2 regions of the Streptomyces sp. NPDC093568 genome follow, and region 2 is predicted to be linked to the other one. Evidence: riboswitches for the same ligand, from Rfam matches in the RefSeq annotation. Region 2 holds a riboswitch; the other holds the start of a gene.
What was found. Region 2 has a riboswitch for cobalamin ahead of ACIRD7_RS09960 (prenyltransferase/squalene oxidase repeat-containing protein). Riboswitches for the same ligand answer to the same signal wherever they lie in the genome.

Region 1 (7,714 bases), on a different contig from region 2:
CCCCGCGCCGCGTCGGCTGCTGGCGAGGAGGATATCCGACATATGGGGAGCATAAGGGGCAGGCCGCCTCCGGGCACCTCACCGCTCATACAGCTCGCCGCGCTGATCGAAATCGGGCGGTGGCCTGCCACCTGGACAAACCTGCGGTCCGCTTCAGCCTTCCGAGCCCGGGCCCCGCGCGACCCGCCGCGGCGGAGTGAAGGTGTAGAGGTCGAGCACGTCGGGGCAGGGTGCGACCCCGGGACCGCCTGCCCGGACCCAGTCGATGATGTCCTCGGTCGCGTCGGGGTCGTTGACGAGGCCGAGCCAGACGGGGCGGGCGCCCGCGGCGCGGCCCGCCGTGGAGGGCTGGACGACGATCACGTTGGCGTGTTCGCACACGTCGAGGCAGTCGGAGATGCGCACGGGCACGTTCTCGGCGAGGCGCGCGGACTGCTCGGCGTGATCGACTCCGGGCACCTTCGGGGTCCCGCAGCAGCAGTCCCGGCACACGACGACCCGGCTGGGTACCGGCTGATTCGAGGGTGTCCGCACGTCAGTGCCTCTCCATGTGAGCGGTCGGCCGCAGGAAGCGGACAACCGGGTGGCCGGGATCGTCGGTGACCTCGGCTCGGACGCCGTAGACCCGCTCGATGAGGGCGGGGGTGAGGACCTCCGCCGGGGTGCCCTCCACGACCGCCCGGCCGTCGCGCAGGACCAGGAGGCGATCGCAGTACATCGCGGCAAGGTTGAGGTCGTGCAGCGCGATCACGGTGGTGACCGGGAGGTCCGCGACGAGGTCCAGCAGGTCGAGCTGGTGCTGGATGTCGAGGTGGTTGGTGGGTTCGTCGAGGAGGAGCTCGCGGGGCTCCTGCGCGAGGGCGCGGGCGATCTGGGCGCGCTGGCGTTCACCTCCGGAGAGGGTGTGCCAGGACTGGCCGGCCCGGTCGGTCAGTCCGGTGCGTTCCAGGGCCGCCGCGACCGCCCCGGCGTCGGCGGCCGTGGCCGGGGTCCAGGCGCGGCGGTGCGGGATGCGGCCGAGGGCGACGACGTCACGGACGGTCAGTTCGGTCTGGGTGTCGGCGTGCTGTTCGACGGTGGCGACGCGCCGGGCGACAGCCCGGCGGCCGACCTCGGCGAGCGGGCGTCCGTCCAGGGTGACGACCCCGGCGGTGGGAGCGAGAATCCCGGCGAGAATCCTCAACAGCGTCGACTTTCCCGAACCGTTGGGGCCGAGCAGTCCGACCGTCTCGCCGGGGCGCAGCACGAGGGTGACGCCGTCGACGACGACCCGGCCGGCGACCCGGCGGACGACACCCCGGGCCTGGAGGATGGTCATGCCTTCCTCCGTCCCCGGTGGAGCACGGCCACGAACGCCGGTACGCCGATGAGGGACGTGACGACGCCCACCGGGACCTCCTGGGGGTCGAGGACGGTGCGGGCGGCGGTGTCCACCCACACCAGGAAGACGGCTCCGGTCAGCGCCGTGACCGGCAGCAGGCGGGCGTGGCCGGAGCCGGTCAGGGCGCGGGTGGCGTGCGGCAGGACCAGGCCGACGAAGCCGATCGCGCCGGCACAGCTGACCAGGGCCGCGGTGAGCAGCGCGGTCGTGCAGAGCAGGACCAGGCGGGTGCGGGCGACCCGGACGCCGAGTCCGGCGGCGGCGTCCTCGCCGAAGGCGAAGGCGTCCAGGGTGCGGGCGTGGCCGAGGCAGACGGCGAGGAAGACGGCCAGGACGGCGGCGCAGAGCAGCACTTGTCCCCAGTCGGCGCCGGCGAGCGAGCCCAGCAGCCAGAACAGCACGCCTCGGGTGGTCTCGGCGTCGGCGGAGGTCAGCACGACGAACGAGGTCAGCGCGGAGAACAGCTGCATGGCCGCCACCCCGGACAGCACGACCCGGTCGGTGCTGCCGCCGAGGACATGGCTGAGCAGCAGCACCAGCGCGAAGGAGGCCAGCGCGCCAAGGAAGGCGCCCGCGGACAGCGACACCACTCCCCCGCCCACCCCGAGCACGACGACGGCGACGGCTCCGGTGGACGCGCCGGAGGACACCCCGAGCACGAACGGGTCGGCCAGCGGGTTGCGCAGCAGCGACTGCATCACCGCCCCGCACACCGCGAGTCCGGCTCCGCACACGGCGGCGAGCAGGGTGCGCGGCATCCGCAGGTTCCACACGATGCCGTCCCGCAGCGGCGCCAACGTGCTCTCGCCGAGGCCGAGATGGGCTGCGACGGCGGCCCACACGTCCGCCGTGGAGATGTCGGCGGGCCCGATCGTCACCGCGACGGCGACCGAGGCGAGCAGCGCGGCCAGTCCGAGGCCGGCCAACAGCGGCGTACGGACGCTCACTTGGCGCGTCCGTCGAGGCCGAAGCCGCGCAGTGCCTCGGCGACCTGCTCGATCCCCTCGACCGTGCGGATGGAGGGGTTCATGGCCTGTCCGCTGAGCAGGACGAAGCGCTTCTTCTTCACCGCGGTCAGGTTGCGGGTGGCGGGGTTGGTCTCCAGGAAGCGGATCTTGGCCGCGGCGGTCTCGGCGGTCTGCTGCTTGCGCGTGAGGTCGCCGAGCACGATGACGTCGGGGTCGCGGTCGGCGACGGTCTCCCAGTTGATCTGGGGCCATTCGTCGTGGGTGTCGGAGAAGACGTTCCGCGCGCCGACGGCACGGGTGATGGCGCCGGGCGCGCCGCAGCAGCCGGCGAGGTAGGGCGACTGGGAGTTGGCGAACCAGTACATGAGGGAGACCCCGGAGGCGTCCAGCCCGTGGGTCGCCTGGCGCACCCGCTCCTTCAGCCGGGCGATCAGCTGCTCGCCGCGCGCGTCGACGCCGAACGCGCGGGCCAGGTCGCGGATCTCGCCGTACACCGCGTCGAGGGTGAGCGGCTCGCCGCGCGATCCGTCGCCGCCGCTGTCGTTGTCCTTGCCGGCCGCGCAGTCGGAGGGCGAGACGTACGTCGGCACGCCCAGCTTCTCGAACTGCTCACGGGTGGCGACGCCGCCCTTGCCGAGCGTGGAGACGAACGAGGCGGTGACGAAGTCCGGTTCGGCGTCCAGGACCTTCTCGAAGGAGGGGTTGTCGTCGGCCAGGCGGGGCACGCTCGCGCCTGCCTTCTCCAGGCCCTTCATCACCGGGTCCGTCCAGGTCGCCGTACCGGCCATGCGGTCGGCGAGGCCGAGGGAGAGCAGGATCTCGGTGGTGCCCTGGTTGAGGGAGACGACGTGCCGCGGGGGCGACTTGAGGGTGACCTGGTGGCCGCAGTTGGCGATCGTGCGTGGGTAGCCGGCGCCGTGGGGCTTCGCGGTGTCCGCCGCGGAACCGCCGCCGCAGGCGGTGAGCAGCAGGGCCGAAGCCAGGAGCAGGACGGCGGAACGGGACATGGGCATGCCTCGGGGGTCGGGGCTCGTACGCGGAGCCTGGCCTACGGACGTCCTCCCCGCCGGGTCGGCGCGGAGGTGCCAGCAGGTCTTCGGACTCGGGTTCGTCCGGTCGGGGCGCCTTCCCGGTCTCCCAGTGGCGTGCCGTGCCCCGCCCGTCCCCCTCACCGCTGCGCGTCAGTTCCGGATTCGCACCGGATTCCCTGGCCTCGGATGTGGCTCGACTGGCCCGACGAGGCTATCAAGTCCGTACGACGGTCAGGTCGTGCGATCGGTCAGGTCGTGCCATCGGTCACGGGGTACGGCACGAAGGTGCTGGTGTGCTGGTCGATCCGCAGGGTCCGGCCGAGCGGCGGCGCGGCCCGCTGGGGGCAGTCGAGGCGTTCGCAGACGCGGCAGCCCATGCCGATGGGGGTGGCGGCGGAGGGGCTGGTGAGGTCGAGGCCGTCGGAGTAGACGAGCCGGTGCGCGTGCCGGATCTCGCAGCCCAGCCCGATGGCGAACGTCTTGCCGGGCTCGCCCCAGCCGCCGCGGGCCCGGGTGACCGCGCGGGCCGTCCACAAGTACCGCTGCCCGTCCGGCATTTCGGCGATCTGGACGTGGATCCGGCCGGGCGCGGCGAACGCCTCGTAGACGTTCCACAGCGGGCACGTGCCGCCGGCCCGGGAGAAGTGGAAGCCGGTCGCGGACTGCCGCTTGGACATGTTGCCGGCGCGGTCGACCCGCACGAAGGAGAAGGGGACGCCGCGCAGCCGGGGGCGCTGGAGGGTGCTCAGCCGGTGGCAGACGGTCTCGTAGCCGAGGCCGTGCCGGTCGGTGAGGCGCTCGATGTCGTAGCGGACCTCCTCGGCCGCCGCGTGGAAGGCGGTGTACGGCAGCACGAGCGCGGCGGCGAAGTAGTTGGCGACGCCGATGCGGGCCAGGGTGCGGGCGGGCGAGTCGGCCGGGAAGTCCTCGGCGGCCTGCCGGTCCAGTTCGGCTCCGTACTCCAGCAGCGCGAGCTGCGTCGCCATGCGGAAGGCGCGCTGGCCGGGGCGCAGCCGGGCCGAGAGGTGGAGGGTGCGGGTCGTCTCGTCGTAGTGGTGCAGATGGTCGCCGGAGCCGGTGGACACGTGGTCGTCGGATCCGGTGGACAGACGGATGCCGTGCGCGTCGGCGAGGCGTGCGGTCAGGGCCCTGAGGACCTCACCGGGCCGGATGCCGATCTCCCCGGCCAGTTCCTCGGCGGCGAGGTCGGTGTCGTGGAGGTAGTTCTGGCGCCGGTAGAAGAAGTCGCGGATCTCCTCGTGGGGCGAACGCGGCACGTCACCGGCCGTGTTGCGGCCGTCGGCCGGTCCGGCGAGCCGTTCGGACAGCAGTTGGTTGCGCCGGCCCAGGTCGAGCAGCACCTGTGCGACCGCCGGCATCCGTGAGGCGAGTTCGGCGAGGTCGGTCGCGGAGACCCGTGCGGCGGCGATCTCGCCGGTCAGCGCCTCGCGCAGGTCGGCCACCAGACGGGCGGTGTCGCGTTCGGAGAAGAAGCCCGCATCGACGCCGAAGGTCTCGGTGAGCCGGAGCAGGACGGGCACGGTGAGCGGGCGGGAGTCGTGCTCCATCTGGTTCAGGTAGCTCGGCGAGATCGCGAGGACGCGGGCCAGTTCGGCCTGGCTCATCCGGCGCTCCTCGCGCAGCCTCCGCAGCCGCGCGCCCGCATAGGTCTTGCTCACCCTGAGCTCCTGTCGGATCCGGTACGGGACCCGGTCAGCGTATGCGAACCGGTGCCGTTCGCACCCTTCGCAAGCTTGGCAATCGACGGCGAGAAGATTCGCAGAACTTGGCATGAGTCCACCATTGATGGCACTTAGTGCCGATGTCAGAGTCTTTCTGCGGCCCGCCGAACCACCCTGGAAAACGGCAGAATTGCTCAGCTCCGCCCTGCGGGTGAGGGCGAGCCGCCGCCCCTACACGACACGCAGTGCCAGCCCGTGCCGCGACCGGCGTCGGCTTGGCATACGCAACAGACCGAGGAGACGGTGACAGTCATGACCGAGGCGAGCACACGGGCGGCGGAACTCGCGTCGCGCTGGGCCACCGACCCGCGCTGGCAGGGCATCGAGCGCACGTACACCGCCGAGGACGTCGTACGGCTCTCCGGCAGCGTCCGCGAGGAGCACACCCTGGCCCGGCGCGGCGCCGAGCGGCTGTGGCGCGGGCTGCACGAGCGGGACTACGTCCACGCGCTCGGCGCCCTGACCGGCGGCCAGGCCGTGCAGCAGGTCAAGGCGGGCCTCCAGGCGATCTACCTGTCCGGCTGGCAGGTCGCCGCCGACGCCAACCAGGCCGGGCACACCTACCCGGACCAGAGCCTGTACCCGGCCAACTCCGTTCCGCAGGTGGTCCGTCGGATCAACAACGCGCTGCTGCGCGCCGACCAGATCGCCACCGCGGAGGGCGGCGAGGACCGCACGGACTGGCTGGCCCCGATCGTCGCCGACGCCGAGGCCGGGTTCGGCGGTCCGCTGAACGCCTTCGAGCTCACCAAGGCGATGATCGCGGCGGGCGCGGCCGGCATCCACTACGAGGACCAGCTGGCCTCGGAGAAGAAGTGCGGCCACCTCGGCGGCAAGGTGCTCGTGCCGACCTCGCAGCACATCCGCACCCTCAACGCGGCCAGGCTCGCCGCCGACATCGCCGGCACACCGACGGTGATCATCGCCCGTACCGACGCGCTCGCGGCGAACCTGCTCACCTCCGACGTCGACGAGCGGGACGCCGAGTTCGTGACCGGCGAGCGCACGGCGGAGGGCTTCTACCGGGTGCGCGCCGGCATGGCGCCGGTGATCGCGCGCGGCCTCGCGTACGCCCCCTACGCCGACCTGATCTGGGTGGAGACCGGTACGCCGGATCTCGCGCAGGCTCGGGAGTTCGCGGAGGCGATCCACGCCGAGTACCCGGACCGGATGCTCGCCTACAACTGCTCGCCGTCCTTCAACTGGAAGGCGGCGCTGGACGACGACCAGATCGCCAAGTTCCAGCGGGAGTTGGGGGCGATGGGGTACCGGTTCCAGTTCATCACGCTGGCCGGGTTCCACTCCCTCAACCACGGGATGTTCGACCTCGCGCGGGGTTACGCCGAGCACGGGATGACGGCGTACGTCGACCTTCAGGAGCGGGAGTTCGCGGCGCAGGCGCAGGGGTTCACCGCCGTCAGGCACCAGCGCGAGGTCGGGACCGGCTACTTCGACCTGGTCTCCACCGCCGTCAACCCCGCCTCCTCGACCACCGCACTCGCGGGGTCCACGGAGGAAGAGCAGTTCCACTGAGGAGGAGAACCCGATGTCCGTTACCGCACTGGCTCACCAGGTCCGCGTCCTCGGCGCCCCCGGGCACCGTCACGACGAGATCCTCACGCCCGCCGCCCTGGAGTTCGTGGGCCGGCTCGCCGACGCGTTCGGGGAGCGCCGCCGGGAACTCCTCAAGGAGCGCCGCAGGCAGGCGCTGCGACTGGCGTCCGGCTCGCCGCTCGACTTCCCCATGGTCACCTCCGCCGTCCGCGCCGATCCGAGCTGGCGTGTCGCACCGCCCGCCCCCGGGCTGACCGACCGCCGCGTGGAGATCACCGGCCCGCCCGACCGTCGTATGGCCGTCAACGCGCTCAACTCCGGCGCCCAGGTGTGGATGGCGGACTTCGAGGACGCCACCGCACCCCTGTGGGACAACGTCGTCGGCGGGCAGCTCACCCTGCTCGACGCCGTCGAGCGCCGTATCGACTTCACCTCACCGGAGGGCAAGGAGTACCGGCTCGGCGAGCGGACCGCCACCGTCGTGGTGCGCCCCCGGGGCTGGCACCTCGACGAGGAGCACCTGGAGTACGACGGGCGTCCCGTGCCCGCCGCCCTCGTCGACTTCGGCCTGTACTTCTTCCACTGCGCGCGGCGTCAGATCGACGCCGGACGCGGGCCCTACTTCTATCTGCCGAAGCTGGAGAACCGGTACGAGGCCCGGCTCTGGAACGACGTCTTCGTCCTCGCCCAGGAGCTGCTGGACATCCCACGCGGCACGATCCGGGCCACCGTCCTCATCGAGACGATCACCGCCGCGTTCGAGATGGAGGAGATCCTGTACGAGCTGCGGGAGCACGGCTCCGGGCTCAACGCGGGCCGCTGGGACTACCTGTTCAGCCTGATCAAGACCTTCGGCCACCGCACCGACTTCCTGCTCCCCGACCGGGCGCGGGTCACGATGACGGCTCCCTTCATGCGGGCGTACACCGAACTGCTCGTGCGCACCTGCCACCGCCGCGGCGCCCACGCGATCGGCGGCATGGCCGCGCAGGTGCCGGGCCGGGACCCGGCCGCCAACGAGGCCGCGCGGGCCAAGGT
Region 2 (7,714 bases):
TTCACGGATGACGGCACATGGGAGTGGCCGGCGGGTGAGCGGCTGGTCGAGGGGCGGGACGCGCTGCGCGGGTACTTCGGATCCCGTCCCGCCGACCGACTCTCGCGTCGCCTGATGTCCAACGTTCTCGTGACGGTGACGTCCCCCGACACCGCGACGGCGACCTCGTACTTCACGACGTACCGGGTCGACGGCCACGAGGGCGCCCTGATCCCGCCGGGGCCTCCGGTTCAGGTGGGGCACTACAAGGACACCTTCCGCCGGTCGGCCGACGGCACCTGGCTGCTCTCCGCCCGAGTCCTCCACCTGGCCTTCGGCGGCCCGACCCCGCGAGCGCCTAGGCCATGAACGACTGAACCAACTCCTCCGCCCCACCCAGCACTTCGACCTCCCGCACGGTCATCGTGGGATTGGCGGCCCGGCGGCGCAGGGCCTCGGTCAGGCCGTCCCGGGTGAGGGCGGAGGGGTCGGTGAGGAGGGCGGTGATCATCGCGCGGGCGGGGGCGGCGTACCGCTCGTCCGCCAAGGCCACCTGCGCGAGGATCACCGCGGACATGCCCCAGTCCAGGCCCGGGTCGCCCACCTCCGCGTTGGCCCAGTCGATGACGTAGGGGCCGTCGGGCGTGAGCAGCACGTTCTCCGGGTGGAGGTCCAGGTGGACCACCCGGCCGGGGACGGCGTGCAACTGCCGCAGGAGGCGGGCCAGCAGCTCCCCGGACTCGCGCGGGCCGATGTCTCCCGCGACCAGGGCCTCCAGCATCGTCGGCCCGTACAGCCGCTGCATGACCAGGTCGGAGCGCGAGGAGTCGGCGAGCCGTACCCGGGGCACCGGGTAGCCGTGGGCGCGCAGGCGTTCCATCAGGGCGCCCTCGGCGAGGCCGTCGGCGTAGCCCTCCCGGTCGCGGCGCAGCACCCACGCCTCGTCGATCTCGTACACATCGGACGCGCGCCCCGAACCGAGCAGCCGTCCGGTCCTCCCCGTGATCCCCATACGGCCGAAGCTACCCCCGTCCACAGCCTCCCCTCAGCCGCTTTCCTACGGGCCGGTAGAGTGACCGCGTCGTCATCACACCCGTACGGGGGAAAGCCGGTGCAAATCCGGCGCTGACCCGCAACCGTAATCCGGTCGTCGAAGGGCCGGTGAGCCGGATCGCCGCGTACGGGACAGTGACCGGCTCACGTGCCCCGGCAGCCTGCCGGAGCGCGGCACCGTCGAGGTATACGGAGCCGAGCCGCCGGGGGTTTTCCCTGTGCTGCCCGGTTTCCCCTAGGGAAGGGCACCCGCCGATCATGTACGTCCGCCGCAGCGCAGCGGCCCTGGCCGCCACTGTCGTGATCGGCGCGGCCGCGCCCGCCGTAGCCGCCGACCCGACCCCCTCCGCGTCGCCGTCGAAGGCGTTCCCCGCCGAGCTGTACGGCGACTCCGACCCCACGTACGACGGCGTCTGGCGCCAGTCCCTCGCGCTGCTCGCGCAGGACACCGTGGGCGTGAAGCCGGCGAAGGGGGCGGTGGACTGGCTGCTCGGGCAGCAGTGCGCCAACGGGGCCTTCGCGCCCTACCGCGCCGACACGAGCGCGGACTGCGGTGCCAAGACCCTGGTCGACACCAACAACACGGCCGCCGCCGTCCAGGCACTTGCCGCGCTCGGCGGGCACGACACCGCCGCCGACAAGGCGGTGTCCTGGCTGAAGTCGGTCCAGAACAAGGACGGCGGCTGGGGCTACATGGCGGGCGGGGCCACCGACGCGAACTCGACGTCGGTCGTGGTCGGCGCGCTGGCCGCCGCGGGCGAGAAGCCCGCGGAGGCCGTCAAGGGCGGGAAGTCCCCGTACGACGCGCTCATCGGGCTGGCCCTGCCTTGCAAGGGCGAAGGTGCCGGAGCCTTCGCCTTCCAGCCGGACAAGAAGGGCGCCCTCGCCGCCAACGCCGACGCGACGGCCGCAGGCGTCGTCGGCGCGCTCGGCAAGGGCCTCGTGGTGAGCCCCGGCAAGCCGGCGGAGGCGACCTGCGCCGACGGCTCCTCCCCGCAGCAGGCCGCCGCCAACGGCGCCGCCTACCTCACCAAGGCCCTCTCCAAGGACGGCCACCTGAAGTCCGCGCTCCCCGGCGCCGAGGACCAGCCCGACTACGGCAACACCGCGGACGCGGTCGTCGCCCTCGCCGCGCGCTCCGGTGCCGACGCCGCCCGCGAGCCCCTGCGCTGGCTGGAGCGGAACTCCGCGCGGTGGGCCGCCCAGAGCGGGCCGGCCGCCTACGCCCAGCTGATCTTCGCCGCCCACGCCACCGGCGCCGACCCCCGCGACTTCGGCGGCGCCGACCTGGTCAAGCAGCTCAACGCGACCGGCCCGGCACCGCAGACCTCCGCGGAGGCGACGGCCAAGCAGGAGAAGGACACCAAGGACGACAAGGGCGACAGCCCCTTCGGTGTGTGGTGGTACGTCGGCATCTTCCTCGTCGTCGGTATCGGCATCGGCTTCCTGCTGAGCGGCCGCAAGAAGGGCCCGCAGGCGTGATCCGCCGCGTCCTCGCCCCGCTCCTGGCCGCGCTGGTCGTGCTGACCGGCGCGGCCCCGGCCGCCCAGGCGACCGGCTACCGCTACTGGTCCTTCTGGGACCGCGACGGCGGCTCCTGGGTCTACGCCACCCAGGGGCCGTCGATCACCCGCCCGTCCGACGGCGACGTCCAGGGCTTCCGCTTCGTGGTGAGCGAGGACTCCAAGGACGCGGCACAGCCGAGGGGCGCGGCCGAGTTCGCGGTGATCTGCGCGCGTACGCCCGCGCAGGACGGCAAGAAGCGGGTGGCGCTGGTCCTCGACTTCGGTACGGCGGCCGACGCCCCGTCGGGTGAGGCGCCGCCAAACCGGCGTACCGCGTGCGCGCGCGTGGCTCCCGACGCCTCCACCGCGGAGGCCCTGGCGGCCGTGGCCAAGCCGCTGCGGTACGACACCAACGCCCTGCTGTGCGCCATCGCCGGGTATCCGCAGAGGGGCTGCGGGGAGCCGGTGTCGGGCGACAGCGGGAAGCCGAAGCCCACCGACCGCACGGCCGGTAAGGACGACGACTCGAACGGCGGCGCGGGACTGGGGCCGGCCGCCGGCGCCGCCGTGGTGGCCGTACTGGCAGCTGCGGCGATGTGGCAGGCACGACGGCGGCGGCCTCGATGACAGGCAAGACGGCGGCGGCCTTGATGGCCGGCAGGCCCGCCGCCCAGCCCGACCCCACCCACCGCCGGCGCCACTCGGCCCTCCACCCCGGCGCCTGGTGGCTCTGGTCCCTCGCGCTCGGTACCGCCGCCACCCGCACCACCAACCCTCTCCTCCTCGCCCTGCTCACAGCGACGTCCGCCTACGTCGTGGCGACCTGCCGCCCGGACGCCCCCTGGGCCCGCTCCTACGCCGCCTTCGTCAAGCTCGCCCTGGTCGTCATCGTCATCCGCCTCGTCTTCGCCGTGGCCCTCGGCTCCCCCATCCCCGGCACCCATGTGATCGTCACGCTCCCCGAAGTGCCGCTCCCGGAGTGGGCCCAGGGCATCCGCCTGGGCGGCCGGGTCACCGCCGAGACACTGCTCTTCGCCCTCTACGACGGCCTGCGGCTGGCCGCGCTCCTCATCTGTGTGGGCGCGGCGAACTCCCTCGCCAACCCGGCCCGCCTCCTCAAGTCCCTCCCCGGCGCGCTCTACGAGATGGGCGTGGCCGTGGTCGTCGCGCTCACCTACGCCCCCCACCTCATCGCCGACGTCCAGCGCCTGCGCGCCGCCCGCCGGCTGCGCGGCCGCCCCGACACCGGTGTGCGCGGCCTCCTGCAGGTCGGACTCCCGGTCCTGGAGGGCGCGTTGGAGCGCTCGGTCGCCCTCGCCGCCGCGATGGACGCGCGCGGTTACGGCCGTACCGCCGACGTCCCGCCCCGAGTACGCCGTACGACCGCCGCCCTCACCCTCGGCGGTCTGCTGGGCGTCTGCGCCGGAACGTACGGCCTGCTGACCGCCGAGGGCGGGACGTACGGCCTGCCGGTCCTCCTCGCCGGACTCGCCGCCGCGCTCGCGGGCCTGCGGCTGGGCGGACGCCGTTCGCCGCGGACCCGGTACCGCCCGGACCGCTGGGACGCCCGGGCCTGGCTGGTCGCCGGTTCCGGCGCGGCGGTCGCCGCCCTGCTGGCCCTGGCCGCCGACCGCGACCCGGCGGCGCTGCACCCCGGCCTGGTCCCCCTCGTCGCCCCCACCCTCCCGCTGTGGCCCGCGGCGGCCGTGCTCATCGGCCTGCTCCCGGCCTTCGTCAGCCCCGCACACCGCAGTCCCGCCGCCCGCAAGGAGACGTCGTGATCCGCTTCGAGAACGTCTCCGTGACGTACGACGGTGCCGTAGAACCCACCGTCCAAGGCGTGGACTTCGAGGTCCCGGAGGGCGAGCTGGTCCTGCTCGTCGGACCGTCGGGGGTCGGCAAGTCCACCGTGCTCGGCGCGGTGAGCGGGCTGGTCCCGCACTTCACCGGCGGCACCCTGCGCGGCCGGGTCACGGTGGCGGGCCGCGACACCCGCACCCACAAGCCGCGCGAACTCGCGGACGTGGTCGGCACGGTGGGCCAGGATCCGCTCTCCCACTTCGTCACGGACACGGTCGAGGACGAACTCGCCTACGGCATGGAGTCGCTGGGCCTCGCCCCGGAGGTGATGCGCCGCCGTGTCGAGGAGACCCTCGACCTGCTCGGCCTCGCCGACCTGCGCGACCGCTCCATCTCCACCCTCTCCGGCGGCCAGCGGCAGCGGGTCGCGATCGGCTCGGTGCTCACCCCGCACCCCGGCGTGCTGGTCCTGGACGAGCCGACCTCGGCCCTGGACCCGGCCGCCGCGGAGGAGGTCCTCGCCGTGCTGCAGCGCCTGGTCCACGACCTCGGCACGACGGTCCTGATGGCCGAGCACCGCCTGGAGCGCGTGGTCCAGTACGCCGACCGGATCGTCCTGATGCCCTCCCCCGGCACGGCCCCGGTCATCGGCACACCGGCGGAGATCATGGCCGTGTCGCCGGTGTACCCGCCGGTCGTGGCCCTCGGCCGCCTGGCGGAGTGGTCCCCGCTGCCACTGACGGTCCGCGACGCCCGCCGCCGAGCGGCGGACCTGCGGCAACAACTTGAGAACCGGGACGGCATCGCCCTTCAGGGGCGCGGGGAACTGCGCGACCAGCCACGGACAACCCGCACCCGCCACGAATCCGCACCCCCCACCCCCCTCCGCTGGTTCCGCCGCAAGCCCACCTTCGTCCCGCAGTCCCCCCATGCCGCCGAAGTGCAGGGCCTCACCGTCACCCGCGACCACATCCGCGCCCTGCACCACATCGACCTCACCGTCACCCCCGGCGAGACCGTCGCCCTCATGGGCCGCAACGGCGCCGGCAAGTCCACCCTCCTCAACACCCTCGTCGGCCTCGTCGAACCGTCCGCCGGCCAGGTGCACGTCGGCGGAGCCGTCCCGCACCGCACCCCGCCCCGCGACCTCGTACGCCGGGTCGGCCTGGTCCCGCAGGAACCCCGCGACCTCCTCTACGCCGACACGGTCGAAGCCGAGTGCGCGGCCGCCGACACCGACGCGGGCGCCGCCCCCGGCACCTGCCGTGCCCTCGTCTCCGAGCTGCTGCCGGACATCGCGGACGACACCCACCCCCGTGACCTCTCCGAGGGCCAGCGGCTGACGCTCGCCCTGGCCGTCGTCCTGACCGCCCGCCCGCCGCTCCTCCTTCTCGACGAACCGACCCGCGGACTCGACTACGCCGCGAAGGCCCGCCTCGTCTCCCTGCTGCGCGATCTGGCGGCCGAGGGGCACGCGATCGTGCTGGCCACGCACGACGTGGAGCTGGCCGCCGAGCTGGCGCACCGGGTGATCCTGCTGGCCGAGGGCGAGGTGATCGCCGACGGCCCGACCGCGGACGTCGTGGTCTCCTCCCCGTCCTTCGCCCCCCAGGTCACCAAGATCCTCGCCCCGCAGCAGTGGCTCACGGTCGCGCAGGTGCGAAAGGCCCTGTCATGACCGCCCCCCGCCTGCGAGCCCGGTCCGAGGCCCGCCCCCAGCCCCAGTCCCGCCCGGTCCCCCTCGGCCCCCGCTCCATCACCGCCCTCGCCCTGGTCAGCGCCGTCGGCGTCGCCGCCCTCACCTGGCCCTTCCTCGCCCCGCCCGCCTCCGAGGTCAGCGCGCACGCCCAGGACGCCCCCTGGCTCTTCACCGGCCTGCTGGTGCTGCTCGTCGCCATCGTCGCGGCGACGATCTCCGAGTCCGGGCTCGGCCCGAAGGCGGTGGCGATGCTGGGCGTGCTCGCGGCGACCGGTGCCGCGCTGCGTCCGCTCGGGGCGGGGACGGCCGGGATCGAGCCGATGTTCTTCCTGATGGTGCTCAGCGGCCGGGTCCTGGGGCCGGGCTTCGGGTTCGTCCTCGGTGCCGTGACGATGTTCGCGTCCGCGCTGCTCACCGGTGGGGTGGGGCCGTGGATGCCGTTCCAGATGCTGTCGATGGGCTGGTTCACGATGGGCGCGGGGCTGCTGCCCGGGGCGGACCGGCTGCGCGGCCGTGCGGAGCGGATCCTGCTGGCCGGCTACGGCTTCCTGGCCGCCTTCGCCTACGGCACGGTGATGAACATGCAGGGCTGGCCCTATCTGATGCGGGACGGCTCGAACATCGCCCCGGACCCCGAGGCCGGGCCGCTCGGCAACCTGGCCCGCTTCGTCGCGTACTGCCTGGCCACGTCCCTCGGCTGGGACCTCGGCCGGGCGCTGGTCACCGTCGCGCTGACGCTCACGCTCGGCCCGGCGATCCTCAAGGCGCTGCGCCGGGCCACCCGCCGGGCGGCCTTCGAGAGCCCGGTCACATTCGACGCACCCACACGGTGAGAGGCCGCGCGCGGACCGTTACTCCCGCGGTGAAGCACCCCACATGACCCACATCACCTACGATCCCCCTTAGTCGGATAAATCGGATGTCATGTACGCGTCCATATACCCTCCGACCTGCACATTGAGAGCCACGTCACACGGACGACTCCCGCGCCACATACGACCACAACTAGCAAAAGGGCTCATTGCGGACACCCTGCCGGGCTGCTTCTCTGGACGACGTCGCACGGCGCCGACGTGCCCACAGGGCCGCGGCGCCGACGCATGCCCCCGCCGCGCACCGCGTGGTTCCGACATGCCCGCGGCGCACTGTCCCCGAAGAAAGGCTCCCCGTGTCCGTCGTTTCCTTCCGCCGCATCTCCGCCCCGAAGAAGGCCCTCGCCGGTGTCGCCCTGGCCGCCGCCACGGCCGGCACGCTGTTCGCCGCCGCACCCTCGCACGCCGCGACGAACCCGGCCTCCTCGGCGCAGGCGACCGCGAAGAAGATGATCTCGGACTCGGCCCAGTACCAGTGCTTCTCGAACATCGTCGACCACGAGAGCGACTGGAACGTCAACGCCACCAACGCCTCGTCCGGCGCCTACGGCCTGGTCCAGGCGCTGCCGGGCGACAAGATGGCCTCCGCCGGCTCCGACTGGAAGACCAACCCCGCCACCCAGATCAAGTGGGGTCTGGACTACATGAAGGACCGTTACGGCAGCCCGTGCGGCGCCTGGGGCTTCTGGCAGTCCAACGGCTGGTACTGAGCCGACCGAGCCGGCCAGGCCCACTGAACCGAAGGCGACGACCCCCTGATCCCCGGGGTCGTCGCCTTCGCCGTACCCGGCGGCGTGGCCTTTCGG

Region 1: it holds a riboswitch for cobalamin, as region 2 does, so the genes downstream of both, ACIRD7_RS02895 (ABC transporter substrate-binding protein) here and ACIRD7_RS09960 (prenyltransferase/squalene oxidase repeat-containing protein) in region 2, are expected to answer to the same signal.

Annotation. Positions count from the first base shown of each region.
Region 1 covers NZ_JBIWJD010000001.1:687,328-695,041, reverse strand. Annotated here, with positions in the region: gene ACIRD7_RS02915 (alpha/beta fold hydrolase) at 1-42, opposite strand, end outside; gene ACIRD7_RS02910 ((2Fe-2S) ferredoxin domain-containing protein) at 154-534, opposite strand; gene ACIRD7_RS02905 (ABC transporter ATP-binding protein) at 536-1,318, opposite strand; gene ACIRD7_RS02900 (FecCD family ABC transporter permease) at 1,315-2,328, opposite strand; gene ACIRD7_RS02895 (ABC transporter substrate-binding protein) at 2,325-3,356, opposite strand; cobalamin riboswitch at 3,419-3,597, opposite strand; gene ACIRD7_RS02890 (short-chain fatty acyl-CoA regulator family protein) at 3,629-5,059, opposite strand; gene aceA (isocitrate lyase) at 5,375-6,655, shown strand; gene aceB (malate synthase A) at 6,669-7,714, shown strand, end outside.
Region 2 covers NZ_JBIWJD010000002.1:96,486-104,199, forward strand. Annotated here, with positions in the region: gene ACIRD7_RS09950 (nuclear transport factor 2 family protein) at 1-348, shown strand, start outside; gene ACIRD7_RS09955 (phosphotransferase) at 338-991, opposite strand; cobalamin riboswitch at 1,042-1,173, shown strand; gene ACIRD7_RS09960 (prenyltransferase/squalene oxidase repeat-containing protein) at 1,291-2,514, shown strand; gene ACIRD7_RS09965 (SCO2322 family protein) at 2,511-3,164, shown strand; gene ACIRD7_RS09970 (energy-coupling factor transporter transmembrane component T) at 3,188-4,318, shown strand; gene ACIRD7_RS09975 (ABC transporter ATP-binding protein) at 4,315-6,015, shown strand; gene ACIRD7_RS09980 (ECF transporter S component) at 6,012-6,869, shown strand; gene ACIRD7_RS09985 (transglycosylase SLT domain-containing protein) at 7,205-7,618, shown strand.